One region of the Thalassotalea sp. Y01 genome, then DNA from elsewhere that is predicted to be linked to it. Evidence: predicted binding sites of a transcription regulator. Region 1 holds the regulator's gene; the other holds the start of a gene.
The links. Region 1 encodes FNR, which switches genes on or off when oxygen is low (the NO sensors DNR and NnrR bind a similar motif). Its sites were predicted from a motif close to TTGATCTAGATCAA; they were not measured.

Region 1 (16,059 bases):
CCAACATATTTGAAGATGTTGAAAACATCAGGGTATTTAAGCATAACGGACGCAACCCCTACCACAGCAGCGATAGCAACTGTTGCCACACCTATCAGCTCTCCCATCATCATCCATAAGGTTCTGCGCACACCAACAGACATACCAAGCACAAGTGCTAGGGTCATACACATACCAGGAGTGATCGAGACAAAGAAAAATGTCGGAATAAATACCGCTAATAAAGCGTAGTCAGCCATTAGTTAAACCATATACCTTAAAGTTGCTGCGTAGAGTACTTCAATACGCAGGATAAAAAAAGAGAGCGTCGCGCTCTCTTGTTGGTTTTATCTATATAATTGCCATCATGCCATTGTTCTCTATGTACACAACACATTCAAAAACAAAGTAGTGCGCGGCTAATGCGCATCTCGTCTAACTTCCATCCACTTATCGCAATGTGAATTACGTGACGGTTTATAAAATGTGGTGCCTTTGTAACCGTATGCGCATATCACAGTACCGGCTTGAATCTGGGTGCCAGTATTTTGTATTTCAACTAAGTCCGAATTACCCGCTACATCTCGTGTTACTGATTCGTTATCTGTACTTACACAACCAGATAATGCGGCAATTGTTACTGATGTTGTTATTAGTTTCTTCATGGTTCGTATATCACCCTACTCAACTTGCTATTGTCTGTATAATTTATGTTGGATTCGGTTAAGATAAACGACACATTGGCACATTACTGTTTCATTGTGTTGGCAAAATGTTTTCACCGTTAACGTACATCATCTCTACTTATGCCTTGTATTCATTGGGCTAATACTTATATACAGATTAAACGAACGGCTTGTCATCGAATGGAAAACGTAACGCTTTATTAAACCTGCTGTAAAGTTGTTGCAGAACAATGTGCAGATACCAATATCGCTATGGGTTAGTCACTAACATGACAATAAAAAAACCCGACTACAGGCTTTTTTTCAGCAACATTTAACCCGTGTTAGACAGGCAAGAAATAATAACTTATTGATAACTGGTGAAATCGAAACTAAAGGCTGTGACATTTCCTTGGCCGTCATCAACTTTGACGATCATCATCCAAACCATACTGTCTTCGGTACAGGCACCGATCATGGTTTCGGCGACAAAAGCACCATTTTGATAATTGAAAAACAGTGGGATTTTGCCCATATACATGGCTTTACCTTCGAGGTGCCCGGTTATCGACATATCATCTGCAAAAGCCGCTGATGACAGTCGAAATTGAACCTCGGTTTCAGATTTAATGACCTTGGGGTCAGCGTCTAACACGTAGTCAATGTTAGAACGGCTGATTTTGCAGGGACTTTGTTGGAAATCACAAACAGATTCAACTTGTTGCGAGATTTGAGTTGTTAAATTTGGTGATTGTAAATAAATCACTACGAAGCCAACAACAATTATGGCTAAGGATACAAATATAGTGCGCAAATTTTACTCCATTGAACTGATAAAAAAGTGTTAAAAATTAATCAGTTCTTACGTTCAAATTACAAATTAATACATTTTCTTGATCTAGGTCATAATTTAATACAACTTCACGTGACATCTACCTCAGAGATGTATATTATCGCCAGCGAAAAATAACTATATGCGTGTGTTGTTTTTTTGAACTATAACTATAGGTTAACGAAAATCGGTAAAAAGCGTTAGTTTTCACAGATTTTAGTGACCTTAAACGCTCACATCAACTTAATAACTATAAGTGTGGAACCTTTAATATGAGTCAAAGTAATCTCACAGAAATGGATTACAACTACAAAGTTGTGCGCCAATTTACTGTAATGACTGTTATTTGGGGTATTGTCGGCACTTTGGTCGGTGTTTTGATCGCGGCTCAGTTAATCTGGCCAGCTCTAAACTTCGATACGCCTTGGCTGACTTATTCTCGTTTACGTCCATTACATACCAATGCGGTAATTTTTGCATTTGGTACCAGTGCGCTCTTCGCTACGTCGTACTATGTTGTACAACGTACCTGTAAAACTGCCCTTTTCGGCGGTGCCTTAATACCGTTTACCTTTTGGGGTTGGCAAGCCATCATTGTTGCTGCCGCTATCACCTTACCACTGGGTATTACCTCGTCTAAAGAGTATGCTGAGCTGGAGTGGCCAATCGATATTCTTATAACCCTGGTTTGGGTTGCGTATATCATTGTCTTCTTCGGTACTTTGTATAAACGTAAAACGTCCCACATTTATGTTGCAAACTGGTTCTTCGGTGGATTCATTCTAACCGTTGCTGTTTTGCATATCGGTAACTCAATGGCGATTCCATTGACGTTAACCAAATCTTATTCAATTTACTCAGGTGCTATCGATGCGATGATGCAGTGGTGGTATGGTCATAATGCCGTAGGTTTCCTACTGACTGCTGGCTTCCTGGGTATGATGTACTACTTTGTTCCAAAGCAAGCTGAACGTCCGGTTTACTCATACCGTTTGTCTATCGTTCACTTCTGGGCACTTGTATCTCTTTATATATGGGCTGGTCCTCACCACTTGCACTACACAGCGCTTCCTGACTGGACTCAAAGCTTAGGTATGGTTATGTCTGTTGTTCTATTCCTACCTTCTTGGGGTGGTATGATCAACGGTATCATGACGTTATCTGGTGCATGGCATAAACTTCGCCACGATCCAATTCTTCGTTTCTTGATTGTTTCATTGTCTTTCTACGGTATGTCTACCTTCGAAGGCCCAATGATGGCAATCAAATCAGTAAACGCATTATCTCACTACACTGACTGGACCGTTGGTCACGTACATTCTGGTGCGCTAGGTTGGGTAGCTATGGTATCAATTGGTGCTATGTATCACCTTATTCCGGTACTGTTTGGCCAAGGCCGTATGTACAGCATCAAACTTATCAATGTGCACTTCTGGTTACACACCACCGGTATCGTTTTATACATCGTTGCCATGTGGATTTCAGGTGTAATGCAAGGTCTAATGTGGCGTGCGGTTAATACCGACGGTACATTAACGTACAGCTTTGTTGAGTCGCTACAAGCCTCTTACCCATTCTACTTCATCCGTTTTGTTGGTGGTTGTTTCGTAGTAATTGGTTTCTTATTGATGGCTTACAACATGTTCAAAACTATCGGCGCCAAAGACGGTAGTTTACAGAAAGAAGCGATTGCCTAAGGAGTTAATGATGCAAAATAAACATGAAAAAGTAGAAAAGCACATTGGCTGGTTCTTCACCGCAACAATCGCTGCTATCAGTATTGGTGGCTTGGTTGAAATCACCCCTCTTTTCTTCCAAAAAGAGACGACTCAACCAGTAGAAAGTTTGCGCCCTTATACCGCGCTTGAAATGGAAGGTCGTGATATTTACATCCGTGAAGGTTGTAATAACTGTCACTCACAAATGATTCGACCATTCCGTGCTGAAACTGAACGTTACGGTCACTACTCTGTCGCCGGTGAATCTGTATGGGAACATCCGTTCCTATGGGGTTCTAAGCGTACCGGTCCTGACTTAGCTCGTGTTGGTGGTCGTTACTCTGATGACTGGCATTATGCGCACTTAATGGATCCACGTTCAGTGGTACCTGAGTCAAACATGCCGTCGTACAAATGGTTAGCTGAAACACCAATCAGCAATAAACTGTCTGCAGATAAGATGAAGTTGTTTAACAACTTAACCAAAAACCGCAGCCACAAAGATGAGAATGGTAACGCCATCCCACTTTACTCGGCTGAGGACATCCAAAATGCAGGTAAAGAGTTTGCCACGACGAAAAGTATTACTGGTAAGGCTAGTCTAACTGAGATGGACGCCCTTATCGCTTATTTACAATCTCTTGGTCACGCGTTGAAATAATTATGGATATAGGCACTATTCGAGGCATATTTACCGTTTTAATTTTTGTAATGTTCATCATCATTGTGTTGTGGGCATACAACAAGAGACGTAAATCATCATTTGATGAAGCCGCTAATTCTATATTCGACGACGAAAAAGATCAGGTGAAAGAGAAACAGGAGACTAATAATAATGTCTAGCTTCTGGAGTGCATGGATAATCGTTCTAACCTTAGGAACCTTGGTTGGTTGCTGGATTCTGTTACGTTGGTGTTTAACAAACTTCGCCGGCGTACCAGAAGGTGAGCCAATGGATCATGAGTTTGACGGTATTCAGGAATTAAACAACCCACTACCTAAGTGGTGGAGTACGTTCTTCTTGGTAACTATTATCTGGGGTTTCGGCTATTTAGCACTATACCCAGGTTTAGGTAACTTCCAAGGTTTATTGGGCTGGAAAAGCTCAAACCAGGACGTAACCAGCCTTGAAGATTCAAAAATGCAAAACGCCACGTCCAAAGAAGCAGGTTTTGCGGTTCAGTATGACCGTGAAGTTGCCGCTGCAGATGAGCGATTCGGTCCAATTTTTGCGAAATACGCCAGCCAGGATATTGCAACCTTGGCGCAAGATAAAGACGCATTAAAAATTGGTCAGCGTTTGTTTTTACAAAACTGTTCACAATGTCACGGTTCGGACGCCAAAGGTACAACCGGCTTCCCTAACCTAACCGACAAAGACTGGTTATACGGTGGCACCCCTGCCGATATCGAGCACTCATTATTATATGGCCGCACAGCCAAAGGTATGATTGCTTGGGAAACCATGGTTGGTGGTGAGCAAGGCGTTAAGGAAGTTGCAGCTTATGTACTTAGCCTTAACCCAGAACGCGCCGATAAAGTTGATGCCGATCTTGCCGCAGCCGGTAAAGATAAATTCGCAATGTGTGCCGCATGTCACGGTGCTAACGGTGAAGGTTCTGACGAAATGGGGATCGCCCTAGGTGCACCTCGTTTGAACGACGGTATTTGGTTATACGGTGGTAGCGAACGTGCGGTTCAAGAATCAATCCGCAATGGTCGTGCCGGTGTAATGCCAGCCTGGAAACATATTCTAGGTGAAGACAAAATCCGCGTTGTAAGCGCATACGTGTACAGCTTGTCGCAAGACAAATAAACTGTTCTAGTAGAACTAAAACCCTGTAAAGCATCGCTCTGCAGGGTTTTATTTTGCCACCAATTTATATTGTTTTGCCCTTTTATAACGATAAACGTAAAAGAATAAATCAATATGAATTGCCTTTTCGTATCATCTATAGAGCAAAATGCTCGGTTACGTTAAAATAGCGCACAGATTTTTAAGGGAAACAGCAGTAATGAAAACTCCTTGGTACAAAGAGCCTTGGGCTTATTTGGTATTTATTCTTCCGCTAAGTGCGGTTGTTGCCGGTATAACGACGTTGATCATCGCCAATACTGATGCCGACACTGTGGTGGTTGATGACTATTACAAAAAAGGTAAAGCGATCAATCAAGATATTCGCAAATTTAAACTTGCCCAAAAATTAGGTGTTCGCTTTGACATTAAAGTCACCAATGACGAATTGGTGCTAAAACCAACCGGTATCGAAAAAAGCTTTCCAATGCTTAATGTCAACTTTTATCACTCTACGCTTGCCGATCGCGACTTTTCGGTAAAACTCACACCGGATGGCAAAGGCTGGATGCGTCAACGCATTAATACCGATATTTCGGGCAAATGGCGTATTGTTGTCACACCGTTTGATAATCAGTGGAAGTTGCAAACCACGTTAGGATTGCCACAACAGCAATTTAGAGAGTTTGAGCTTAGATACTAATTATGTCGCACGCGCATCAGGATTGCTTTCATTGTGGCGAAGTCATTCCGCCAGGTATAGATTTAACCGTTGATATCGACGGTAAACGTGAAGACATGTGTTGCATCGGTTGCCAAGCGGTGGCCGAAACCATTGTCGCCAATGACCTGCAAGATTATTACCGATTTCGCAGTGAGAAAGGCAATAAAATCGATGCCCTTGTACCCGATGCGCTGAAAGACAATCGCTTTATCGATGATGAGAATCTGCAAAGCGAGTTCACCTTTGATATCGATGATCATAAAGAAACCATTCTGTCTATTGATGGCATGAGTTGCGCCGCTTGTGCTTGGCTTATTGAAAAACAGTTATCGCAAAACCCTGGTATTGCCAAGATTCAAGTCAATGCCACCACCCAAAGAGCAACGATTGCTTGGGATAATGCCCGCTTAAAACTGAGCGAAATTCTCACCGCTATCAATAATATTGGCTATCAAGCTCTGCCTTTTAAAGCCAATCAAGTCGAACAAAGTAACAACAAGCAATCCAAAGCCTTTATTCGTCGATTAGGGGTCAGTGGCATATTGACCATGCAGGTTATGATGATCGCTGTCGGCTTATACTTTGGTGCATTCAGTGATTTATCCGAGCATAACTTGACCTACTTACGAGGCACAAGTTTTGTATTAACACTGCCGATTGTCACCTATGGTGCCTTACCGTTTTATCTTGGCGCCATGAGTGCCCTGCGTGCTCGCAGATTATCGATGGACGTGCCGGTTTCGATTGCCATCATTCTCGCCTTTTGTGCCAGCACCTGGGCGACATTCATGCAAACCGGTGAAGTGTATTTTGAATCACTTGCCATGTTCACCTTCTTATTATTGATAGGTAAATTTTTAGAGTTTCGAGCCCGAGCACGTGCTGCGGAAGTGTCAGCCAACTTGTTAAAACTTATGCCCTTGACCGCGACAAAATTGCTCGATGGTCAGGAACTCGTTATAAGCGCAAAACAACTTGTGGTGGGCGATCAGGTTATCGTAAAGCCTGGTGAAACCATTCCTGGAGATGGTGTCGTTATTCATGGCCGCTCCAGTGTTGATGAGTCCATGCTAACAGGTGAACATGCCCCCGTAGCCAAGGCTTTAGGTGCGAATGTTTTTGCCGGCACGGTTAACGGTGATGGCAATATCAATATTGAAATCAATAAAACCAATTCAGACAGTTTTTTGACCAACCTGATTCGACTCAGTGAAAACGCGCAAGCTCATAAACCCGCCATTGCGCAATTGTCTGACCGTATCGCCCAATATTTTGTCGGTATTATCTTGCTTACCGCCATAGGAACCTCGATATTTTGGTCACAACACATGCCATCCGAAGCGTTTTGGATCACCTTGTCGGTCTTGGTGGCTACCTGCCCTTGTGCTTTGTCGTTGGCAACACCAACGGCCTTAACCTGTGGCACCATCCGACTCAACCGAGACGGCATAATGATCAAGTCAGGTCACGTATTAGAAGCAATGCCGAAAGTCGATAGCATAGCGTTTGATAAGACAGGAACCTTGACCAATGGTGAATTCACCTTAGTCGATTGCAAACTGTTGAACGGCAATCTTGATAGCAAACTTGATAAGAATACGATTCTGGCCACCATAGCCGCAATGGAAAGTCATTCTGAGCACCCTATAGCCAAAGCTTTCGCAGCCTATCGTGATTTTAACATCAATGTCGAACATGTCGATATTGTCCCAGGTTGTGGCATTAAAGCCGTACGAAAAAAACAACAGTTGGCCATCGGTAAAGTTAACTGGATTGCCAGCTTTGCTAATGTCGATGAGCAATATAAAGATGCTCAATGCATACTCACCATAAACCAACAAGTGGTGGCGGTACTCTACCTTGATGACGTGATGCGTGACGACACGGTTAACGTCATTAATGCATTACAACAACAGCACACCGAAACTCTGTTGATCAGTGGCGATAACCAGGCTGGCGTGGATAAATTTAATCAAGCATTACAACTCGATGAGCATCACCATACCTGCTCTGCGCAAGATAAATTAACAATCCTTGCAGGTAAACAAGCGCAAGGTAAAACCGTGGCTATGGTTGGTGATGGCGTTAATGACTCGCCGGTATTTGCACAAGCGCATGTTGCTATTGCCATGGGGAGTGGTACCGAAATAGCAAAAAGCGGTGCCGACGTAATTTTGCTCAATAATAAACTGAGCAGTGTTCTCGACTTAATGACCATATCCAGTAAAACGGGTCGTATCATAAAACAGAACTTTGCCTGGGCATTTGCCTATAATGCCATTGTCTTGCCATTGGCGGTTTGTGGTTTTATTACCCCATATATGGCAGTATTAGGTATGTCAGCAAGCTCGATTATTGTCGTTACCAACTCTTTGAGATTGCTAAAATAAATTAACTTTAGGTTATTGATACATGAGCGTCATTTACATCCTAATCCCTATCGCCATCTTATTTACCGCCATTGCCATTTATCTATTCTTTTGGGCGGTAAAAGCTGAACAGTTTGATGATCTGGAAAAGCAAGGTATGAGTATTTTGTTTGACGAAGAGAAAAAACAAACGCCAGGCCAAAAGCCAAGCCAAAAAATGCCAGACGCCGAGTCTCACGCCGACGACAAACCAAACTCAAGCGATAATTAATGACTTTAGATTTTCTCTCTGCCCTATTGATTGGTATTGCCGGTGCGGGGCACTGTATCGCCATGTGTGGTGGTATCTCGTCTATGCTAACCACCACAGGTGATAGCTCAAATCAACTGAGTAAAGCGTTAAGCTATAACCTAGGCCGTATAGCATCTTATACCTTTTTTGGCGCTGTCGCCGGTTTTACGGGCTCCCTAGCGATAAAGTCGATAGGTATCCAAGTTTTATGGTTAAAAGCCATCGCCGCCATTTTCATTATTCTACTTGGTTTGTATATCGCAAGAATGTGGTTTGTATTGACGCATATCGAAACTGCAGGTAAATACCTGTGGCGCTATATTCAACCATTTGCCAAACACTTACTGCCGATAAAGAATGCTAAACAAGCGCTATTACTCGGTGTTATTTGGGGCTGGCTGCCCTGTGGCCTAGTCTATTCTACACTCACATGGGCATTAGCTGCCGGCAGTGCCAGTCAAGGGGCGATGATCATGTTGGCGTTTGGTATCGGTACCTTGCCAGCGTTATTAGTGTTATCAACCAGTGTTCAATCGGTTACCAACCTTATAAGTTCGTTACTTTTTAAGAAAATCAGTGGCATTTTGTTAATCGCCTATGGTGTTTATTCATTGTTTATTGCTCTAAATCAAATATTTTAGTAACCTTACGTTTACTAATGTTATTGACGCATTAACTGGATAAATATCAATTTATGGCAATCTCTATAGCACAAAACATCAAGTGCCAAAACTGCAGTATCAGCGAACTTTGCTTACCGTTTAGCTTGAATGAAAACGAACTAAATTTATTAGACGATATCATTCAACGTAAAAAACCGATTCAAAAGAATACGCAAATTTTTAAAGCTGGCGAACAACTGCAAACCTTGTACGCAATTCGTTCTGGTACCTTTAAAACCTTTATTATTTCCGAACAAGGTGAAGAGCAAATCACCGGCTTTCACTTGGCAGGCGATTTAATGGGCTTTGATGCATTAGCGTCAAGACATCACCCAAGCTTTGCTAAGGCATTAGAAACATCCATGGTGTGTGAAATCCCATTTGAGGTTCTCGATACCTTATCGAATAAGATCCCACGCTTAAAGTCGCAAATGTTAAATCTAATGAGCGATGAAATTCAGTGTAATAATGAGATGTTACTGCTACTAAACCGTAAAAACGCGGAAGAGAAGCTCGCCACATTTTTAGCGAACTACGGTCGTCGCTTAGGCAGTCGTCACTTGTCACCGACGCAATTTAACTTGCCTATGACCCGCAGCGAAATTGGAAACTACATTGGCCTTACCATAGAAACCATTTCTCGGTTGATGACCCGATTCCAAAAAGATGGCTTAATCAAAGTTGAAAATAAGTTGATCTCCATCCTCGACAAAGACGCCCTATTCAAATTGGCTGGCTTAAATAAATAACCCGTTTTTATACCTGTAAGGTGTTGTATTGGTTGATTTAAATCAACACCTTACAGGAAACTTCATTAACAAATTTGTAACATCCTCATTGACCAGTTAAGCTTATCTATAGCGTACTGATCTTTGCCGTCTATGCTGGCTTTATAGCCCAGCAAGGCGTGCTACGAACCACGTTAAGGTTACGAGGCATGTTATGGAAAAATATCAAAATATACTTGCAGTTGTCGATCCCACCACAGAAGAGCAAAAGGCGTTAGCAAGAGCCTGTACTCTAGCCAAGGAAACTGGCGCCCGTATTACCGCGTTATTGGTTATTTATGATTTCTCTTACGAGATGACCACCATGCTGTCTGGAGACGAGCGAGAAGCCATGCGTGAAACCGTGGTAAATGATCGCAGCGTTTGGCTAAAAGAGATCACCGAACAGTATGAAAGCGATATGGACATTAAAGTGATTTGGCATAATCGCCCGTTTGAAGCCGTTTTATCGCAGGTACGAGACCAACAATTCGATGTGGTATTAAAAAGTACCCATGAACACCCTACATTGCAATCGGTTATTTTTACCCCAACAGACTGGCACTTAATTCGAAAATGTTGGGTGCCTCTGTTATTGGTCAAAGATCATCAATGGCCAGAAGGCGGACATATACTTGCCGCCGTCAATGCTGGCAGTGAAGAAGAAGAGCATCAATCACTGAACCGTAAAATCACCGAAGAAGCACAAAATCTTGGCCGCTTGGTCAAAGCTGATGTTCATTTGGTAAACTCTTACCCAGGCACTCCGATTAATATTGCCATTGAAATTCCAGAGTTTGATGCTAATGAATACAATCAAACCATGAAAAACCACCACGCTGATGTAGTGCAGCAACACGCCGACAAATTTAATATCAGCGCTGAGTATTTGCATGTCGAAGAAGGTTTACCTGAAGATGTGATCGAGAAAGTTGCCAACCAAATCGATGCCGAATTGGTGATTTTAGGTACCGTCGGCCGCACGGGGTTATCCGCTGTGCTTATAGGTAATACCGCAGAGCATGTTATCGATCGACTCAATTGTGATTTAATGGCGATAAAACCAGACGGTTATCAATCTCCGTTCCTCGAATAACCATCTTTAACCATTGTTGAGTTAATAGATTGTAGAGCTATTGAATCAGCCAGCACAGCCCGAGCAAGCGCTTGGGCTTTTTTATTGCGTTTTTAAAGGCGGTTTCATTACCGATTGCATTGCCGGATAGATCCTAGTTGCATAGCAAGATCTATCGTTTGTTTTTATATTTCGTCAGAATAGGCGTCAATCTGCAAAAACGAACAAAATAGCTTACAATTTGTAACAAAATTACGTAAAATACCGCGATTTTTAAAACTGGTCAGTCCTTATGTAACAGCGATGTTAACAGCAGTATGACTGGCTACGCAAAAACAATGCATACATCTTCAGGAAACAAACTAATGTTTGAAAAACTATTCAAACTTGCTGAACATGGTACAAATGTAAAGCAAGAGATATTGGCGGGTTTTACTACCTTTCTAACCATGGGTTACATCATTTTTGTAAACCCAAGCATGTTAGCAATGACGGGTATGGACCAAGGCGCGGTATTCGTCGCAACCTGTTTAGCTGCGGCTATCGGTTGTCTCATAATGGGCTTTTATGCCAACTACCCTATTGCGTTAGCACCTGGCATGGGACTCAACGCATTTTTTACCTTTACCGTGGTTCTAGAGTTAGGTTATAGCTGGAATGTTGCCCTTGGTGGTGTATTTATTTCCGGTGTTATATTTACTCTTTTGAGTGCGTTTAAAGTTCGAGAATGGATTATAAATTCAATTCCACATGCACTACGCTTTGGTATTGCCGCAGGTATTGGTATGTTTTTAGCGTTAATTGCGCTTAAAAACGCAGGCATCATCGTCGCGAGCCCTGCAACCTTAGTAACCTTAGGTGACATTACCTCGTTTGGTCCTATGATGGCGGTGTTAGGCTTGTTCCTAATCGTTGGTTTGGTCAGTTTAAACGTTCATGGTGCAGTAATGATCGCTATTTTAGTGATCACAATATTAGGCCTAATGTTTGGCGATGTGCAATACACTGGCGTTATGTCAATGCCACCATCAATCGCACCAACCTTTATGGCACTTGATATCGCTGGTGCGTTTGAAGTTGGCATGCTTAGCGTTATTTTTGCTTTCCTATTTGTTGATTTGTTTGACACCTCAGGTACCTTAGTAGCCGTTGCACAACGTGGTAAATTGCTGGATGAAAACGGTAACTTACCGCGCCTTAAAAAAGCATTATTCGCTGATTCTGGCGCAACCATTGCCGGTTCATTATTTGGTACGTCAACCACCACAAGCTATGTCGAAAGTACCGCAGGTGTTGCTGCCGGTGGCCGCACAGGTTTAACCGCAGTTACCGTTGCCGTATTATTTTTACTGGCGCTTTTCTTCTCTCCACTTGCGGGTATGATCCCAGCCTATGCGACTGCTGGCGCGTTGTTTTTTGTCGGTGTATTGATGGTTGGTGGTCTTGTTAATGTAAAATGGGACGATCTGATGGATGCGGTTCCAGTGGTTGTTATCTTAGTTACCATGCCACTTACTTTTTCGATTGCTGATGGTATTGCCTTTGGCTTTATCAGCTACGCTGCAGTACGTATTTTCTCTGGCCGTTTTGGCGAAATTAGCCCAAGCGTCTGGTTTTTGGCTGCCTTGTTTGTAGCCAAGTTTATGTTTATGTAAGCACATAAAAACAAGCCAAAGGCGGCAGTAAGATGACGTCTTTGGCAACCACAAGACTCCCGAGTAACCAACAATCTCAGCAATAGACTGAGTCCGTTTGCTCGACAACAATACTATTTTATTTTTCAGGGAATCCCATGAACACCTTTAAAACTTTATTTTCATCTGCCCTTTTGGCAGGTGCCGCACTTGTTTGTGCCTATGCTAATGCAGAAATGTTTTGGAGCGACAATTCAATCTCATTGCTTAAAAATGCCAGTGAGTACGAAGTAAACGAACATGAAGACGTGGTAACGGTCACCTTAGAGCATGCGTCAGGGCACAACTGGGGCGACCTGTTTTTCTTTGCTGACCGTTTAGACTACAAACAAGATTCAGACAATCAAGCGGCCAAAGAAACCTACTCTGAACTTTCACCACGATTAAGCCTAAGCTACGTTACCGGCAATAAGTTAAGCTACGGCATTATTACCGATGTGTTTGTCGCCAGCACTTGGGAACACTCTACCTTTGATTCAGACGGCTTCTCTAATAGTTTTGATAACTACTTATTGGGCTTAGGTGCCGATTTAAAATTACCGGGCTTTGCTTATGCCAATATCAATGTCTACCAAGCCAATAACGAACAAACGGACAATGATCAGCAATTAACATTGGTATGGGGTTACCCGTTTAGTGTTGGTAATGCTGATTTCATGTTTGACGGTTTTATTGATTGGTCATCTGCAGAAGAGACCCACAAAGCTGATTTTCACTTTAACCCGCAACTTCGATTGGATGTTGGTAAATACTTTGATGTACCGAAGAAATTTGAAGCAGGTTTTGAATACTCTTATTGGAAAAACAAATTCGGTTTGAATTACCCAGGCCTAGATACAGAATCGACGTTTAGTTTCCTTGTTAAGGTGCATTTATAAGGGACTAGTTTCCAAACTCGAAAATAAAAAGCGAGCCTAAGCTCGCTTTTTTTATGTCTGTATATCACCGGTTAGAAAGTCGTTTTCTTTCGTCTATTCTTCAACCCAAGGCGCAACCACAACAGGTGGCGATGAAAACTCTATAGCGTTTTCATCGCGCTTATCGTCCATATCAATCAGCAGTTTACACACCGTCCCGTCACAATTAAGTGCGTCGCGAAGTGAAGAGTCAATGTACTTCAAGCTATCTGCTTTTTTCATCTCAATATGCAAACCTTGAACATTTGGCATCATAAACGATAGTAAGCCACCAAATTCATCGACCAATTCCTGCATTTGCCAGGTAATCAATGCCAACTCGCTAAAACTAAATGCTTTTTGTTGTTTGTCTTTAACCTGCATTTGCATTTGCAGTATGCAGTTTTGACCTGGGTCTTGCTGCTCTACCCGCAATACCGCAAAATTATCATAGTATGACTGCGACAACGGCACCAACAATTGACCATCATCCGCGATGGCAATGGCATCATGTTGACCGTTCTTATTAAGCATTTTCGCGTCGGTTAAAACACAACGACTGCGCGTGTAAGAATCAACCAAATAAAACGCCATAGTGATTTTATCTAACTTGTTTTCTTCAATCAGATTAAGGCGCTGATAAAAGCCTTTATATTCTAGATCAACAGCCGCGACTGGCGCTGAAACGCCCAGCATTATGGATGTTGCTAACAGTAATTTCTTCATTTTACTCATTATAAATAACGACGGTTATGTCTAAGCATAGTATTGATTTCAACGACGTAGTCGATACCTCGCTCAGAATAAGGCAATAGCCCGGTTGCTAAGATATCCGCTTGCAATGGTACATCATGCTCTCTTAATTGCGCTCTGATCTGACGCAGCATATTGTATGCGGCATTGGAATTAATATTAAGAAAGTAGTGGCCGATTACATCATCAACCGAATCAAAAGCTGCCACTTCGTGTCTTAAGCCAGCATCACGACCATTTGGCACCATGCCACAGCCCTGTTTGAAGCACCAAATACCAAAAAAGTTAAGCCCTATTTTGGCAAATCGTGAGCTACCCCATGCGGATTCATTCGCGGCTTGAACAAGCACCAATTGTCTTGGGATCTCATCAACTTTAACCAATAAGGCACTCAGTTGCTCTGCAATGCTCCATTTCGGATTAACCCGGTAAGATTTACTTAATTTTGTCAGCCATAACACTTGTTGGTTTGACAGGGTTTCGCCCTGCTGATGTTGTTCAGCTAATAACATAATGGTGTGTCTTAGCTTATTCAGGCGTTGATTTTCTTTTTCAATTGCAGGCTTTAAAAACTCAAAGAACGCTTGTTTGCGATCAGGGATATGGCGAATAGACAAAAAGTCTGGTAGTTCAACATCATGCAATGGTTGTTCAGGCTTTTTATAATGCGGCTTGTTGGCTATTTCAACATCGCTCACTTCGACTTCGCTAACGCTGTAAAACAGTATTGGCGATAGCGCCATAAAGAAGATAACAATCAGCAAAATACCTTTAATGGTTTTATGCTTTTTTCGATTTGGACTAACCATGGATTCCCTTAAATTTACTTCATCCTTTAGGCTGAAAAGTAGGTATCTTTTCGGCCGTTATTATCTACAACTTGCATTGAAACACCAAATATCTCTCGATACAAAATGCCTTTTACGTTGTAGTAATACGGTGCTAACAACAACAAGGCAACCACCATGATAGGTAAAGAGATCAACAAAGGAGCCCCCATTACCGCAGGTAATATTGACATAATCGCCAATGAGAACAATGCACTGTAAATCTGTAATAAGCGCAACCACTGAAAGCGAGTGGCTTTAAACGACAAGATAATTGCCTGGATTGGTGTCATGTTTTTTTCGATAAGCAACGGTACCGTTAACGACAACGCAATAGCAATATAGATACCTGGCAAAATCAAGGCAAAGCCTAATGAGGTTAACGACCAAACGATAATCGCCGTTAAAGCGATAAACGCGCTGCGTTTTAAAAACGCAAACACAAATCCGGTACGGGTTTTAATGCCAACAGCGTGCGATACGCCCATCATTTCAACCCCTGCTAAAAATGGCCAAATGATCACAGTAAGTACCATGTTGGCGATCACGTTCGCTTGCGGATCGGCCATCATATTTTCTGGCCCACCTAAATAACTGGCAATAACAGATACCGCGATAATCGCGATAAAAAACACAAACAACAACCCGGAAATAATCGGTGTCTTATGATTCTTGGTGATCGCCCAACCTTCTTTTAAAATGCTAGCGACATCGAGTGTGTAATCGCCCTGCTCAGCTTTTTCTACCGTAGAGCCAATGTGGATAATTTTTTTATCAGACACGAAAATGATGAAATAGAAGAAATTATGGCGCGATTATAACAAAATTATTGATAACGGTCAGGCAATTCACTAACAACAATTGAAAATGATATAAAAAGTTGTAAAGCAATCAAACCATTAGCGTCTGCAGACCATAACCGATGGCTGTTTTAGCGATATCGACGACAGCTAACTATCGCGCGTTACATTACCACAATATTTATCGCCAATATGATCAACAATGCCCCCA
Region 2 (16,059 bases), on a different contig from region 1:
TAATGCGATTCGTGACGACGTCGACTTCGTTGCTATGCACCCAGGAGTTGTCACCATGGATGATGGCTTGATGGCTTCTGCATTAACATTCGATCACAGGTTTGATAACCCAACGTTGAGAGTAACCATCACACGTACTGAGTAGCGAGCAGCTGTTATGCGGCTTCGCCATTTGGTAGGAGCCGCATATGACAGATACTGTACTGGTAGTAGAAGATGACGATGATTTAGCAGAGCTGGTGACCATGCAACTGCACGAGCTTGCTATCGATGTTGAACATCAACGTTGTGGGCAAGAGGGCTTGGACAGGGCTTTGGCTAACGATTACCAGTTGGTGATCCTTGATGTGATGTTACCGAAGCTGTCTGGGCTTGATATTTGTCGGCAATTGCGGGACAAAAAGCCTGAGCAGGCGATTATGATTTTAACCTCAAAAAGCAGCGAAACGGACCGCGTGTTAGGGTTAGAACTTGGCGCCGATGACTTTATGACTAAGCCGTTTAGTGTACGAGAATTACAAGCGAGAGTCCGCACTCAGTTGCGTCGTGTGCATCTTCTTGCCGGATTTTGTCAGCAGCAAGCGCCAGTGGAGTCGCAATTACAACTTGGCGACTTACACATTAATCAGCTAACTCATAAAACGACCTTAGCAGGGCAACGCTTGGATCTAACATCGACAGAATTTGATTTGTTGCTGTATCTTGCATCGCACCCTGATCAAGTGTTTTCACGTTCACAGTTACTGAGCTCCGTTTGGGGGTACCATCACTCCGGTTATGAGCATACGGTAAATTCTCACATTAATCGTTTGCGTAATAAATTAGAGAAAGATATCAACAACCCACAAATCGTGCAGACTGTTTGGGGGGTTGGTTATAAATTTAATCGACAAGGCGTTAGTGCATGACATTATCACTGTATCAAAGATTGAGCCTAGCGCTTTGCTTGGTATTTATTGCCATAGCCAGTGTTTTTTATCTTTGGTCAGAGCGTGCCGGTCAACAGTTTCGGCTTGAAGCTCAACAGCGTTTACATGTCTCACTTGCCGCTAACCTTGCTCGTGACAACCCTTTATTGCAACAAGGTATCTACGACAAACAAGCGTTAACCAACTTGTTTCATACACAAATGGTTTTAGGGCCAGCGTTTGAATTCTATTTTGTCGACAAAGGCGGCAATATTGTTATCCACTCCGCCGATGATTCATTGATAAAACGACAAACAATCGATTTACAACCACTGCTTAACCTCACCAAAAATCAAGCACCTTTACCGATCCTTGGTGACGATCCTCGACACGTATCAAGAAAAAAAATCTTTTCTGCGGCACCGGTATTTAATGGCGCTGCACTGCAAGGCTATTTGTATGTCATTGTCGCCGGGCAGCGCTATGACAATATTTTCAATTCCGACCGAAGTCAGCGCAAATTTACCGACTATTTAGTACTAAGCATTAGCGCATTACTGTTTTTACTGTTGTTGATGCTGGGGTTGTTTTGGTTTGTTACCAGCCCAATACGTCGCTTGAATCGAGATATTGACCAACTCATTGCCGCCTCATTTGACAGCTCGCAAATTGATCTACGTTATTGGCAAAGCGATAGCGACAACGAGATCCAACAATTGGGCTGTCAGTTTAGGTTATTGGTGCAAAAAATTGATCATCAATTGCGAGAACTCACCGCCAATGATCAACAACGGCGCGAATTATTGTCGCATTTATCCCATGATTTGCGCACGCCGCTAACGGCTATGCAAGGCTATATTGAGACCTTGGCGATACGAGATAAGCAATTAACCGATGACAAACGCCAAGAATACATGGCTATCGTGTTACGCAACAGTAAGCAGCTTAATATGCTTATTGATCAAATTTTCGAACTCGCTCATCTTGATACCGGTCAGGTGTCACTGGACTGGGAAAGCTTCAATATAGGTGAGTTACTGCATGACATTGCCGCTAAATTTCATTTGCAGGCGGAAAAACACAGCGTTGCTATTCATATCGAGCCACCACAATGTCAGTTATCTGTGCATAGCGACATTGGTAAGTTGGATCGCATTCTCACCAATTTGATTGAAAACGCATTACGGCACAGCTTTGCTGGGGGCACCATCAGCATTGAAGTTGAAAATTTAGGCAATGATGTGCAAGTATCTGTTATCGATACCGGTACTGGCATTAAAAAGGAAGAAATCGCCTATATTTTTGAACCTCGCTATCGGGCCAGTAATGCCATTGATAATGAGCACAAACATAACGGCTTAGGGCTAGCAATTAGTAAGCGATTATTAAAATTGTTGAGCATAGATATCAAAGTGTATAGTGAGCTGGGTAAGGGCACTCGTTTTGTTTTAACCCTTGCCAAACCGCTATAAAAAAGCCATTCTATATGTACCTAAATCAACGAGTTAGAATTGATGATCGTACTGTCACTGGTCACGACTGTGGTTGTTGCTACTTGCGTCGTATTGCATTATGAGGCGCTTAGGTCATTATCTCGCCGATTGCCTTATTTGCACTATAACAATAAATATCAAATTGTTGTCGGCGTGGTTGGTGCGCTGCTCGCCCATTGCGTACAAGTATGGATTTTTGCCTTGGGTTATTATTTTATGATGCAAGATGAGACCTTTGGTACGTTAAAAGGCAATTTTAATGGCAGTTTGCTCGACTGCACATACTTTTCTTTTACCACATTTAGTACCGTCGGCTTTGGTGATATCGAACCTCACGGGGCGATACGATTTTATACCGGTGTAGAATCATTAACGGGTCTATTATTGATTACCTGGACGGCATCCTTTTTATTTTTGGAGATGCAGCGTTATTGGCAAACTGAGTCATAGTAGTATCGATTAGGGGGCTTCGCCAATATAGCTAAGCTGTGACTTTTAAGTTTGTAAAGTTAGATTTGTAAATTTAGATCTTAAATTAGATCTTAAATTAGATATTTTAATTAAGGTCATTCACTGCACATGCGACAACCTATTATCTATGCCGTATGGCAATCTTGCAGACCTGCATTTTTAACACTCACCTTGTTTTGTGTGCTGCTGGCATACGCTGTTAGCTATTGGCAGCAAATCGAGATTCACTATGTGCATTTAGCCCTAGTGTTACTTGCAGCTCTTGCAGCTCATATCAGTGTCAATACCTTAAATGAATATCAAGATTTTCAATCCGGCCTCGACTTACATACCGAGCGCACGCCATTTAGTGGTGGCAGTGGTGCCTTACCTGCCTGTCCTGACGCCGCACCAGCTGTTTTTAAATTAGCGCTGTTTAATTTAACCTTATGCGCCGCCATTGGGTTGTATTTCGTCATCATCTTGGGCTGGCAATTACTGATACCTGGGCTAATCGGATTAATTATTATCATTAGCTATACCAAATACATTAATAAATTGCCGATAATATGCTTGCTGGCACCGGGCATTGGTTTTGGTTTGCTGATGGTGGGCGGCTCATTTTGGGCTTTAACACAACAACTCAATGCGGCGAGTATGGTTGTAGCAATAGTCACCGCGTTACTGGTCTCAAATTTATTACTAGTTAATCAAATACCTGATGCCAGTGTTGATAAACGCTTTGGTCGTCATCATGCGGTCATTGCTTTTGGTGTTAAAAAGGCTGTAATTATTTATGCGCTGTTCATTGTTTTCGTTGCCGCCCTTATTTGCTGGGCGACACGCCAACTTTGGTTGCCAAGGATGACCTTGCTTGCCTTGTTACCATTGCTGGCAGGTGTTGAATGTCTGCGTCATTTACGCCGCTATGTGATTGAGCGCGCCAATACTCGGGCATTAGATAAAGCCTTAGGCTTAAATGTGGTAGTTGCCAATGTCACGCCATTAATGTTGGCGATTTGCTTGTTGTTGGCCAAGCCGCCTGCTTGAGCATTTCTGTCAGCCTATCTGTCTATTACTATTTATTGCTAGCGGTTCTTATTGCGAATTCTAACAACTTTCCAGTTTAGGCTAATTGGTTATCATGAGTAACCAAATAGAACAAACAATCATTGCGTGCGATGCGTTCATTTCTGGTTGCCATGAACAAGTGAATAGACGTTTTGGGTAATAGTTGGTTGCCGCGTAATTGAAAATACTTATCAACCACATTGACACCGTTGGCATCCAGAAGTCGTAAATTTTCCAGACCGTTATTGTCGAGCCAACCTAACATTTGTTCAGGAAATATTTGCCCAAAATTGTGTTGTTCAATGTGCTCACACAAGGTCACTCCAGGTAAGCCGAGATCGTGTTGCGCATAGTTTAGTTCGATATCACCATTAACCTGCAAGCGCATTGGGTTTAAATAGGTGGTGACATTATTTTGTAGGTGCTGTTGACTTAAATCGTCGATATTGGCGAGTTTTAACAAACCCAGATAGGCCACTTCATGGGATTGACTGTCTTTACCGCCACCGCATTCAATGGTGATGGCTTCACAACCAAAGTCTTGCTCCATTAATGCGCCTAAACGAATTTGTGATAAAACCAATGAGTGACAAAATACCGCGGTAAGTGATAATGCCATTTCGTTTTTCATAATGGATACGGCAAACGCTGGGCTAAAGCCTGAGGTGTTATGTAAGTCCACCACCAATTCAGGGGTTACTTGTCGTATAGCGTTATCGATAAGGTTGGCGCGATGATAATAACCGCTAGTCTCGGTGCTATTGCCAAAACAGCGGTTTAGATCTAAGCCGTCTGCTAAATAACGATGGCTAAAATTTGGCGTCGCGCTTGCTGCTTCAATACTGCAGATAATAAATCGCAAATTGGTTGTTGGTCGTTCATTGGCTTTTAAATTGGTTAGGTAACGATGTGTTGCGATAAGGCCAGACGGTTCATTGCCATGAATAAGCGTTGTGATAACGCGAGTGCGCTGTTGGTCTTTGCCTGAAACATCAATTATCGTTGGCGCATAAAGGCTTAATAAAAACTGTTCATAGTCGGATTTTAGCGCGCCGATGTCAGGATCTTTTAGATAGCACAGCTCATTAAAATCTATTGCCATGGTCGCTCCCATTGGCACAAGTTGTTGCCACTTTGATAGTTACGTTGATAAGCCAATACCATCGCCTTTAATGCCGCATCGTTACTCATTATTTGTCGATAATGCTGCAACGTGTGTCGTTGCCATCGAGCACCGGTTAAACCGCTATCTAAACGTTGCTCGATAATGGACATAAAATAATTGCTTTCATCGGCGCTAATACCAATACGGCTTAGTCCATTACGTGCCGTGGTTAACATCGACTCGATAACCTGTTCAATCGGCACGGTTTGCAATTGATACTTGTGATGTAACGGCCATAGTATTTTCGCATCAAGCCCAAATTGCGCGGCACGATAGAAATTATGTTCGGCGTATTTAAACGGCATTAGGGCAATGATCTCATCGACATCATCGGCCAAACCTTCGGCCAAACCAATCGCTAAGGCGGCATTGGCGAGCATATCATCCACCGTAGGGCCGGAGGCGATGGCGCGAAATTCAATGCGCATATGACCGTTATTATGATGATCATAAACCGGTCTATGCCATGGCCAAAGCGTGCCCATATGCAAACCAAGCTCAGCTAATTTAGGTAAATGCTGCGGCGTACCATTTATCGATTCAGAGGCGTCGCGCAAAGGAATAATCGGCGGGTATAAGGCGACCGCTTCAGCAAATAGATCCCAAACATTATTGCGCAGCCAACCGTAACCATAACTGACTCGTGCCGGTTCGTTTGGCAATAAGGCATTGTTATGTCGCACATCAATGGACTGCTTAAATAAGGCGATGCGGGTTTCATCCCACAATTGTCGCCCTAGAAATGTAGGCGAGTTGGCACTGATAGCAGTAACTAACGGCAGGGTTAATTGCGCCGCATTAAACACCCGGGTAAAGCGCTCTGGTGATGTCATCAAATGAATTTGCAATGAGGTATTGGCACCTTCGGCACTTATATCGGCTAAGCACATATCTAATGGCTCATCACCATTAATCTTAATGTGAAAGTCGCTACCGCGTTGGCTCATCAATTGTCGAGATAAGCAATGATAGCGACCCAAAGGTGTCATCCATTGAGCACGCAAGTCGCGGTCATTTAAGGTTGGCAATATACCGATAGGTAGGGCGCTGATGCCGAGCTGTTTATTTACATCGGCAAGATTGGCGAGCTTTTGTTGTAACTCATCTTTTAGATGAAACAGAGGGGTTTTATCGAGATCGAATGCCGATAAATTGATCTCTAAATTATATTGATTCAATTCATATTGGCATTGTGGATCAGACAGTTTTTGCAATACCGCTTGATTACTTGGACTCGCCTGAGCGTTTTCATCAATTAAGTACAGCTCAAGCTCTGCGCCAAGTTTATGACGTTGTTGGCCAAAGTTTGGCGTAGCCAGAATGTCTTTTAATTGATCCAGTTGACGATACAGCTCGAGCCTGAATTGTTCAAAATCTTGGCGTTGAAAAGTGGTGTTAGGTACATTTTGTCCCATAGCAAGCCCTCGCTGTTTTACAGACTTTAGCTTGCCAATAATTATGCGTCTAAATATTGATTAACATCAAGTTAACAGCAGTTTACTTGTAAATAAACCACCGCTAGTTGTGCTAATTAGAGGGATAAATGCGGTTGATCAGACTTTGTATGGTGGCAGGTCAAAGGCGGCGACTTTTTTACTGTGCATGGTTAACGTACCTGCATAAGCGCTTTCACCATCACCGCTGAACTCAAATAAGTATTCAGCGTGAATGTACAAACCTTGGCGTTTTGAGAAACGAATGCGGGTTTTGGTACGAGCAATACTCATAAACTGCAAGTCATGTTGCTCGCAGTATTGTTGACATTTATTGCGCGCTATTTCGGCGATTTCGCGACTAAACCAAATGTACCAAACCAGTAAGAACAGGCCTAGAAGTAAATAAATGTCAGACAATACCATGTGATACGTTACTCTTTTGTTGCCATTAAAATGGGTTATTTCTTATTTTGAACGGCGGCAAAAATGGCACCGATTGAGTTAGCCAAATTGTCACTACGTTGTGGTGATCGCAGACACTGTAATACATATGGGCGAATCGTTGGGATTGCAACAAGGTCTTGAAAAACAGATGAAAACACATCTTGTTCGAGATGGCTACTGACGTTTTCTAGATACTGCAATAAACGCTCGTTATCCGCGAGTAACCCCCACGCTTTGCCGGTAAAAGTTAACAATAAATTCAAATCGTTACTGACGTTGGCAGCTAAAATACGTTGGGCTAGAGCGATTACTTGTGGGTGTTGGCTATGATCACTTACTGCTCTGAGCAAATCGGCAAGACGTTGTACATTGACCTCACTGCGATCTAGCTCGTTACTAGCTTGTTCGATAAAGGCCTGCAATAAATGAATATCAAATTGTTGGTTTTCTAATGCCGAGCATAACGGTGTTATCACCTCGCTTGGCAATTTTTCTAAAGCATTTATAAGTAATTGACTGTTGTTATTGTCATTAATACGAGCGGCAAAATCACATATACCTTGTATCGCAACACCTTGCCATTCTGCAAAACCAAGTTTGCCGGACATGTACAACTGACAATGTTCATAATATTGCGAGGCACTCTGTTTTAAGTCCCGTTTCACCACCGCATTGAGCGAGGCAAGCTTGTACTGGCTTGGGGTAAAATTGTATGGGTTAGCTTGCAACAACTCTTCCTGTTTTTCACTCGGATCTTGCGTTAGATCCTTACCCAAGGCATCAAGAATGATGGCTAAATAATGATTGCGGGAACCTTGATTTAATAAACCACGTTCATCCAACGGTAATTTCACAAACCAAATGTATGGCGTGGTTTGCGCTTTTTGCCAAAATACTAAGGCAAACATGGCATGACCTTGGATTGGAAACGGATAGGGTTGCATTGCGTGTTCCACTTTTTCAAAGTCTTGCTTACTCATTTTGCTGACTTTGCGACCCAAATCATAGATTCGATATTGGCAGCCACTTAATTGCAATAGTTCAGAAATGGTATCAATGGTGTCTTTTTTGGTGGATGATTGTTCGCTCATACAGCCCTACAGGATAATCAAAGTTTACGTTTTTAATTTCAATGCCGCGCATTATAATAAATGCCCTGTATAAATAACAGCAAAGAACCACTTGATAAGCGAATGACCGACCTATTTGATAAACAACAGCTTGATGAGCAAAACCAAGCGGTAGACGAAGACGCACCAAAACTCGATATCCTCTATCAAGATGAACACTTGGTGGCCGTCAATAAACCGAGCGGTTTATTCGTGCATCGCTCCTACCTGGACCGTGACCAAAAATACTTTGCCTTACAATTGGTACGTGATTTGGTTGGGCAATACGTATATCCATTGCATCGCTTAGACCGGCCGACTTCTGGTGTGTTGCTGTTTGCACTTGATCAACAGACCGCACGTTTAATGGGGCAGGCGTTCATGGACAAGAAAATGGATAAGCAATACCTCGCCGTAAGTCGAGGTCATGCGCCGCAAAGAGGTCATATCGATTATCCGTTAAAAGAGAAGCTGGATAAGATTGGCGATAAGTACGCCAATGCAGAGGCGGCGGAAAAGCAGGCACAAACAGACTATCGTCGATTAGCCACCGCAACCTTAGATATTGCTGTAGGCAAGTATCCCAGCGTGCGATATTCTTTGCTTGAATTAAGCCCGCATACCGGTAGACGTCATCAAATTCGTCGCCACCTAGCTCACCTTCGACATCCCATAATTGGCGATATCAACTATGGCGATAACAAACAAAACCCATTTTTTCGTGAGCATTTTGCCATTAACCGCCTGATGTTACATGCCAAAGTATTGTCGTTTGAGCACCCATACAGTAAGCAGTTAGTGACGATTGAAGCACCACTTGATGAGCAATGGCGAAAACTTTTTGTTGAACTTGACTGGCTGTCTTTCTTTTAAGCCTATATACGCGTCGCATTGCGGCCTTCGATAGTCTTTTACAGAACAAATTAAGTCTTTGTTATTGAGTTATTTTTCCATATACTAAATTCATAACTCACAATAAACGAACCTAATATGCAATATCAAACGCCGTTAAGTCATTTTCTTGGCCACGCTCAAGAGCGTCCACAGCAAATATTTTTGCATCAACCCGTCAAAGGCGAATATCGTGAATTCAGCTTCGCCGAAACTGAGCGACAAGCTCGCATAATCGCCACCTTTTTACATGCTCAAGGGTACCAAAAGGGCGATCGCATCGGCATTTTGTCGAAAAACTGCGCTCAGTGGTTTATTGCTGATTTGGCGATTATGATGGCTGGCATGATCAGCGTGCCAATCTACGCGACGGCAGGTGCGAGCACCATTACCTATGTGGCCGAGCATTCTGATATGCGAGCCTTGTTTATTGGTCCTTTAGATGATGCAAAAGCAGTAAAAGCGGCGAAAGCAGAAGAGTGTCATACCATTTCATTTGGTGAGTGTTACAACAATGGTGTCGATTGTGATTTTGACGTCGATGCAATTTTACAAGAGCATCAGCCGCTCGCTGAATTGCACCAAGCCGATATTGAAGACACCATGTCGATAGTTTACACATCGGGCACAACCGGTGCACCAAAAGGTGCGGTAATAAGTTACAAAAACTTAGCCTCAGCGGGGCATGGAACGATTAACGTTATTAATGCCAACAAAGATGATCGTGTGGTGTCATATTTGCCTTTGGCACATATCACTGAACGCTGTGTGATTGAGATGACGGCAATAGAAAAAGGCTTTGCGGTTTATTTTGTTGAGTCGTTGGATACATTTATCGAAAACGTAAAATATTGCCGACCAACGTTTTTTGTCTCTGTGCCTCGTTTATGGACTAAATTCCAATCACAAATATTGGCTAAGCTGCCACCGACAAAACTTAATTTCCTGTTGGCTATCCCGTTTATTGGCAATATAGTGGCGAAAAAAATTCGCAGCCAGTTGGGATTAGACCAATGTCGCGTATTTGCCAGCGGCTCGGCGCCTATATCGGTCGCGGTACTGGAGTGGTTCTATAAAATTGGCATGCCTATTGGTGAAGGTTGGGGAATGACAGAAACATCGGGTTTTTCTTGTGGCAATCTGCCTTTTGAGCGCAAATTATTGGGTACCATAGGTCGTCCGTCACAATGCGTTGACATGTCGTTGTCAGATGATGGTGAAGTGTTGATTCGCGGTGATGCCGTGACCAAAGAATACTATCGAAACAGCAAGGCAACACAAGAGTCCTTCGTTGATGGTTGGTTCCGCACTGGTGATAAAGGAAAGATGACCGAGGATGGCGCTTTTCAAATTATAGGCCGGATAAAAGAGCAATTTAAGACCGCAAAAGGTAAATATGTGGTGCCAGTTCCTATTGAGCGTATGCTGGCCAAAAATGTGCAAATTGAGCAAGTCTGCGTTATTGGCTACGGTCGTCCACAACCGCTTGCGTTGGTGGTTTTATCAGAAGGTATTGATATTAATCACGGCAGCGTGAAGCAATCATTAATTGATACCTTAAATGAGGTAAATGAAGAACTGGAATCTCATCAACGTCTAGATTACTTATACATATGTAAAGACGGCTGGACCACGGAAAATGAGTTGTTAACGCCAACATTGAAATTAAAGCGTACCCAGATTGAAGATACATATACACCAAGGCTACCAGCCAAAAGCAAAGATAAGGTGGTTGTTGAAGACTAGTGTCATGTTTTGATTGAACATAAAACGTTCAGTTGTTTTGGATTATAGAAAGGCGATTTTTGGTCGCTTTTTTGTTGGTTGAAATTTGCACAGTTGTTCTGTTTCCCTGTTAAATCAATATATTGCGAGCAATCATCGATTGTGAAATGATCATGAAATTTCAATAAATTGCTTGAATTGGCAACACAATGACGTATAGTAAAGTTCGAGTTTTGCAAATGCTTCGCCTTTATTTCGAAATTTATACCTTAAGCGATCAGAGTTAACCGCAAAATGCTTATCTGGTTTATAACTAGATAATTGATTTAACTCAGAAAGTATCGTTTAAGTAAGTACACGCGTACCACCATCTCGACATAAAACTGTAACATCTACAAAGCTACAATAGGGACAGGCAACAATGCTTACCCACAAACTTTTAAATATTTAGGAAAAATTATGTCAGATGTAAAAACTGGTTCAGTAAAATGGTTCAATGACGAAAAAGGTTTTGGTTTTATCGTTCAAGAAAGCGGTCCAGACGTATTCGTTCACTTCCGCGCTATCCAAGGTACTGGTCGTCGTACTCTTACTGATGGTCAGCAGGTTGAGTTTGAAGTAACTCAAGGCCAAAAAGGTCCTCAAGCGGAAAACGTTAAACCACTTTAATCACTCGATTAATTTGTAGAAACGGGTGATTAGCACAGCTAATCACCCGTTTTTTTTAACATGCTATTAGCGGCTAATAAAATAACAACAGTTAAAAGGAATTAAAATGACTCTGGTAAAATGGATGCTACCAATCTTAGCTACGACTCTTATGGCTTGTGGCGGTGATGACCAATCACAAGACCTATCTAAATTAAAAAACAATCGACAAAAGTGGGAGAGTCAACAAATCGATCAATACGCATTCGATATTGATTTAAGCTGCTTTTGTTTTGGCAATACCTCGTTTAGTGTCGAGCAACGCGGTAGTGAGGTGATTCGCTACAACAACGAAAGTCTGCAATTCGTTGACGCAGACCAACAACGTGCCTGGCTAGCATCAATTAATCAGTTGTTTGATTTTCTTGAACAAGAAATTGGCAGCGTCGATGCCATTGATATTGAGTACGACGAGACCTACGGTTACCCAACCTATGTCTACGTGGATCGTTATGAAGATGCTGTTGATGACGAATACAGTTTATCCATCACCAATATGACCATGCCTGACAATGGCATGTATGTATGCAACCCCGTCATAAGCCCTGTCTATCGACTGCGAGTTATTGATTTACACAGCGGTAAAGTTCTCAGTTGTGAGACTGAGGTCAGTTTGCGTAACAAAGACTATGGCACCTTCATTGAAACCTTTGTTTCACCACAACTAAATGATGGCAGTTGCGCCTATAATGCGTCTATACAAAGCAGTGAAAACGCGCCATTAACAGGTGAGATAAGCATCGGTGCACCAGGCTATGTAACAAAAGTCTTGGATATCGAAGCGAAATCCATGGCATGCGGTTTGCGAGATGCTATAGGCACGTTTTACCTCGAGAGTGCGACGTTATAGCGCAACTTTGGTCTGGCAGTATCGATTTAAAAAGCGGCATTTAGCCGTTTTTTTTATTTTCATGGTAAATGAACAGGCAGTTTTATGAATTTTCATTATATTTAAAGGGCACTTTTGTTTAAGTCAACAAATAATATTAACCCATGGAGGCCTCATGCCAGTTAGCAATATCGATGAACTCAATGCCATGGTTGCCCGTGTAAAGGAAGCGCAAAAGACGTTTGCCAACTACAGTCAGGAGCAAGTGGATGAAATCTTTCGTGCCGCATCTTTGGCAGCCAATAATGCCCGTATCCCGCTAGCGCAAAAAGCCGTTGAAGAATCCGGTATGGGCATTATTGAAGATAAGGTGATCAAAAATCATTTTGCTTCTGAATTTATTTACAATAAATATAAAGATGAGAAAACCTGTGGCATTCTCGAAGAAAATGAAGAGTTTGGAACCATAGAAATTGCAGAGCCGGTCGGTTTGATCTGCGGCATTGTACCTACAACTAACCCGACATCGACAGCGATTTTTAAAGCCTTAATATCCCTTAAGACCCGCAATGGTATTGTGTTTTCACCTCACCCTAGAGCGAAATTTTCGACCAATGATGCAGCAAAAATTGTGCTTGATGCGGCGGTTGCCGCAGGTGCGCCAAAAGATATCATTGGTTGGATTGATGTGCCGTCGGTTGAGTTATCGAACGCACTTATGACCCATGATGATATAAACCTGATTTTGGCAACCGGTGGTCCAGGCATGGTCAAAGCAGCGTATTCATCGGGTAAACCCGCCATAGGTGTTGGTGCAGGAAATGTGCCAGTAGTCATTGATGAAACCGCAGATATCAAGCGGGCGGTTGCCTCTGTGCTGATGTCGAAAACCTTTGATAATGGCGTGGTATGCGCCTCAGAGCAAGCGGTGATCGTTATGGATGATGTTTACGATCAGGTGAAAGAGCGTTTTGCTAGCCATGACGGCTATGTCCTAAGTAGATCCGAAGCAGATAAAGTTCGAGAAATCATTTTAATTGATGGTAACTTGAACGCCGCTATTGTTGGCCAACCGGCGGTAAAAATCGCCGAATTAGCGGGCATTAAGGTACCTGCAAAAACTAAAATTTTAATTGGCGAAGGTAAGCGGGTTAGTATCGATGACCCTTTTGCCCACGAAAAATTATCACCAACCTTGGGCTTATTCAAAGCATCAAGTTTTAAAGATGCGGTAGACCAAGCCTGCGTTATGGTTGAGCTTGGCGGTATTGGCCATACATCGGCGATATACACTGACCAAGACTTAAATAAAGATCGCATTAATTATTTTGGCGATAAAATGAAAACCGCGCGTATTCTGGTAAATATTCCTACCTCACACGGTGGTATTGGCGATCTCTATAATTTTAACATCGCGCCGAGTTTAACCTTAGGTTGCGGTTCTTGGGGTGGTAATTCTATTTCTGAAAACGTAGGGCCTAAACACCTTATCAACAAAAAGACTGTCGCCAAAAGGGCTGAAAATATGTTGTGGCATAAGTTACCTAAATCCATTTATTTTCGTCGAGGCAGCTTGCCTATTGCACTATCGGATTTATCGGGTAAACAGCGTGCATTTATTGTTACCGATAAATTCTTGTTTAATAACGGCTACACCGATGATATTACGGCGATATTGAAAGATCTTGGCATTGAATCACATATATTCTCTGATGTAGAAGCCGATCCTACATTATCCATTGTCAAACGTGGCGCTCGAGCGATGACCAGCTTCCAGCCTGATGTGATCATTGCGCTTGGTGGTGGTTCACCAATGGATGCAGCAAAAATCATGTGGGTCATGTACGAACATCCAGACACCGCCTTTGAAGAATTGGCGATGCGCTTTATGGATATTCGCAAACGTATTTACAAGTTCCCTAAAATGGGCGCGAAAGCCGAATTAGTGTGTATTACCACAACATCAGGCACGGGATCAGAAGTGACGCCGTTTGCGGTCGTTACCGATGATGAAACCGGCGCCAAATACCCTCTGGCTGATTACGAGTTAACTCCAAATATGGCGATTGTAGACGCAAATTTGGTGATGAATATGCCAAAATCCCTCACCGCATTTGGCGGCTATGACGCCATTACTCACGCATTAGAAGCGTATGTCTCGGTGTTAGCCAATGAATATTCTGATGGTCAGGCGCTACAAGCCTTGCGGTTATTGAAAGATTACTTGCCGTCAGCGTATCAAAATGGCGCTAATGATCCGACTGCACGAGAAAAAGTGCATAATGCTGCGACGATTGCCGGTATCGCATTTGCTAATGCCTTCTTGGGTGTGTGTCATTCAATGGCGCACAAAGTCGGCGCTGAATTTCATTTAGCACACGGCTTGGCGAACGCCTTATTGATATCCAATGTGGTGCGCTATAACGCCACGGATAACCCCACTAAGCAAGCGGCGTTTTCACAGTATTCTCGACCGCAAGCGCGTCGTCGCTATGCTGAAGTTGCCGACCATTTAGGCTTGAGCAAAGATGGCGATAAAACCGCAGATAAAATCGAGCGTTTATTGGCTTGGATGGAAGAGATGAAAGAGTGTCTTGATATCCCTAAATCGATTCAACTCGCTGGTGTCTCAGAGTCGGACTTTATAGGCCGAATAGATGAGTTGTCGGTTGAAGCATTTGATGATCAGTGTACCTCGGCGAACCCTCGTTATCCGTTGATCAGTGAATTAAAAGATGTGTTAATTGCTTCATTCTATGGTCACCCGTATACCGAAGTTGAAGAAGATGAACAAACCCATGATGAGAAAAAAGCTAAGTCGAAAAAATCGTCTGGTAAGAAAAAGTAGTTAACAGATAAGGTTTACACGTCACGTTTTAGCTATATTAATGGCATAAAAAAAGCCCGTTTTAAACGGGCTTTTTGCTGTTTGTAAAGCAGTGACTTTTGCATTGCTTACATGCTGTTAAACGAGTGTGAGACGCGTTTTAAACGTTGAAGCGGAAGTGAATAACGTCGCCATCTTTAACAAGGTAGTCTTTACCTTCTAAACGCCATTTACCGGCTTCTTTAGCGCCTGATTCACCATTGCAGTCAATAAAATCGTTATAGCCAACTACTTCGGCACGGATAAAACCACGTTCAAAGTCAGTGTGAATCACACCAGCCGCTTGTGGTGCGGTCGAGTTGTGCTTAAACGTCCATGCACGCACTTCTTTTACGCCAGCGGTAAAATACGTTTGCAGGTTTAATAAACCATAGCCTGAATTGATCACACGGTTAAGACCTGGCTCTTCTAAGCCCATCTCTTCCATAAACATCTCACGGTCATCTTCGTCCATTTCAGACAGCTCGCCTTCAATTTCAGCACACACAGGTACCACAACAGCGCCTTCTGATTCGGCGATTTCACGGACTTGATCAAGGTAAGGGTTGTCTTCAAAGCCATCGTCATTAACGTTAGCAATGTACATGGTTGGCTTGATGGTTAAGAAGTTTAAGTATTTAACCGCAGCGATCTCTTCTTTCGTTAATTCTAACGAACGGATCATGTGGCCTTCTTCAACGTGAGCAAGTATTTTTTCGAGAATAGGTAATTCAAATTTAGCGTCTTTATCGCCGCCTTTGGCTTTTTTAGCTTGGCGCGTTAATGCTCGCTCTGCCGCTTCCATATCGGCTAATGCTAACTCAGTATTTATAACGTCAATATCTTCTTTAGGATTAACTTTACCTGATACGTGCACGATGTTTTCGTTTTCAAAACAACGAACAACATGACCAATTGCATCTGTTTCACGAATGTTACCTAAAAACTTGTTACCTAGGCCTTC

Region 2: the regulator FNR is predicted to act here: its motif matches at 6,559-6,572, upstream of HII16_RS08575 (glutamate-cysteine ligase family protein).

The regions. Positions count from the first base shown of each region.
Region 1 covers NZ_JABBXG010000002.1:260,171-276,229, forward strand. Annotated here, with positions in the region: gene HII16_RS04020 (LysE family translocator) at 1-239, opposite strand, end outside; gene HII16_RS04025 (hypothetical protein) at 399-644, opposite strand; gene HII16_RS04030 (hypothetical protein) at 1,012-1,458, opposite strand; gene ccoN (cytochrome-c oxidase, cbb3-type subunit I) at 1,749-3,173, shown strand; gene ccoO (cytochrome-c oxidase, cbb3-type subunit II) at 3,184-3,855, shown strand; gene HII16_RS04045 (CcoQ/FixQ family Cbb3-type cytochrome c oxidase assembly chaperone) at 3,858-4,037, shown strand; gene ccoP (cytochrome-c oxidase, cbb3-type subunit III) at 4,030-5,010, shown strand; gene HII16_RS04055 (FixH family protein) at 5,210-5,692, shown strand; gene HII16_RS04060 (heavy metal translocating P-type ATPase) at 5,695-8,103, shown strand; gene ccoS (cbb3-type cytochrome oxidase assembly protein CcoS) at 8,126-8,353, shown strand; gene HII16_RS04070 (sulfite exporter TauE/SafE family protein) at 8,353-9,015, shown strand; gene fnr (fumarate/nitrate reduction transcriptional regulator Fnr) at 9,069-9,785, shown strand; gene uspE (universal stress protein UspE) at 9,979-10,899, shown strand; gene HII16_RS04085 (NCS2 family permease) at 11,244-12,533, shown strand; gene HII16_RS04090 (outer membrane protein OmpK) at 12,671-13,450, shown strand; gene HII16_RS04095 (DUF2987 domain-containing protein) at 13,544-14,194, opposite strand; gene HII16_RS04100 (glucosaminidase domain-containing protein) at 14,203-15,030, opposite strand; gene HII16_RS04105 (hypothetical protein) at 15,057-15,830, opposite strand; gene HII16_RS04110 (LysE family transporter) at 16,013-16,059, opposite strand, start outside.
Region 2 covers NZ_JABBXG010000005.1:53,168-69,226, forward strand. Annotated here, with positions in the region: gene HII16_RS08545 (spondin domain-containing protein) at 1-145, shown strand, start outside; gene HII16_RS08550 (response regulator transcription factor) at 189-908, shown strand; gene HII16_RS08555 (HAMP domain-containing sensor histidine kinase) at 905-2,380, shown strand; gene HII16_RS08560 (potassium channel family protein) at 2,423-2,851, shown strand; gene HII16_RS08565 (prenyltransferase) at 2,981-3,901, shown strand; gene HII16_RS08570 (succinylglutamate desuccinylase/aspartoacylase family protein) at 3,978-5,024, opposite strand; gene HII16_RS08575 (glutamate-cysteine ligase family protein) at 5,015-6,502, opposite strand; gene HII16_RS08580 (DUF3301 domain-containing protein) at 6,641-6,946, opposite strand; gene HII16_RS08585 (DUF3549 family protein) at 6,982-8,058, opposite strand; gene truC (tRNA pseudouridine(65) synthase TruC) at 8,161-8,949, shown strand; gene HII16_RS08595 (AMP-binding protein) at 9,067-10,713, shown strand; gene HII16_RS08600 (cold-shock protein) at 11,152-11,361, shown strand; gene HII16_RS08605 (DUF6174 domain-containing protein) at 11,468-12,250, shown strand; gene adhE (bifunctional acetaldehyde-CoA/alcohol dehydrogenase) at 12,405-15,077, shown strand; gene ychF (redox-regulated ATPase YchF) at 15,217-16,059, opposite strand, start outside.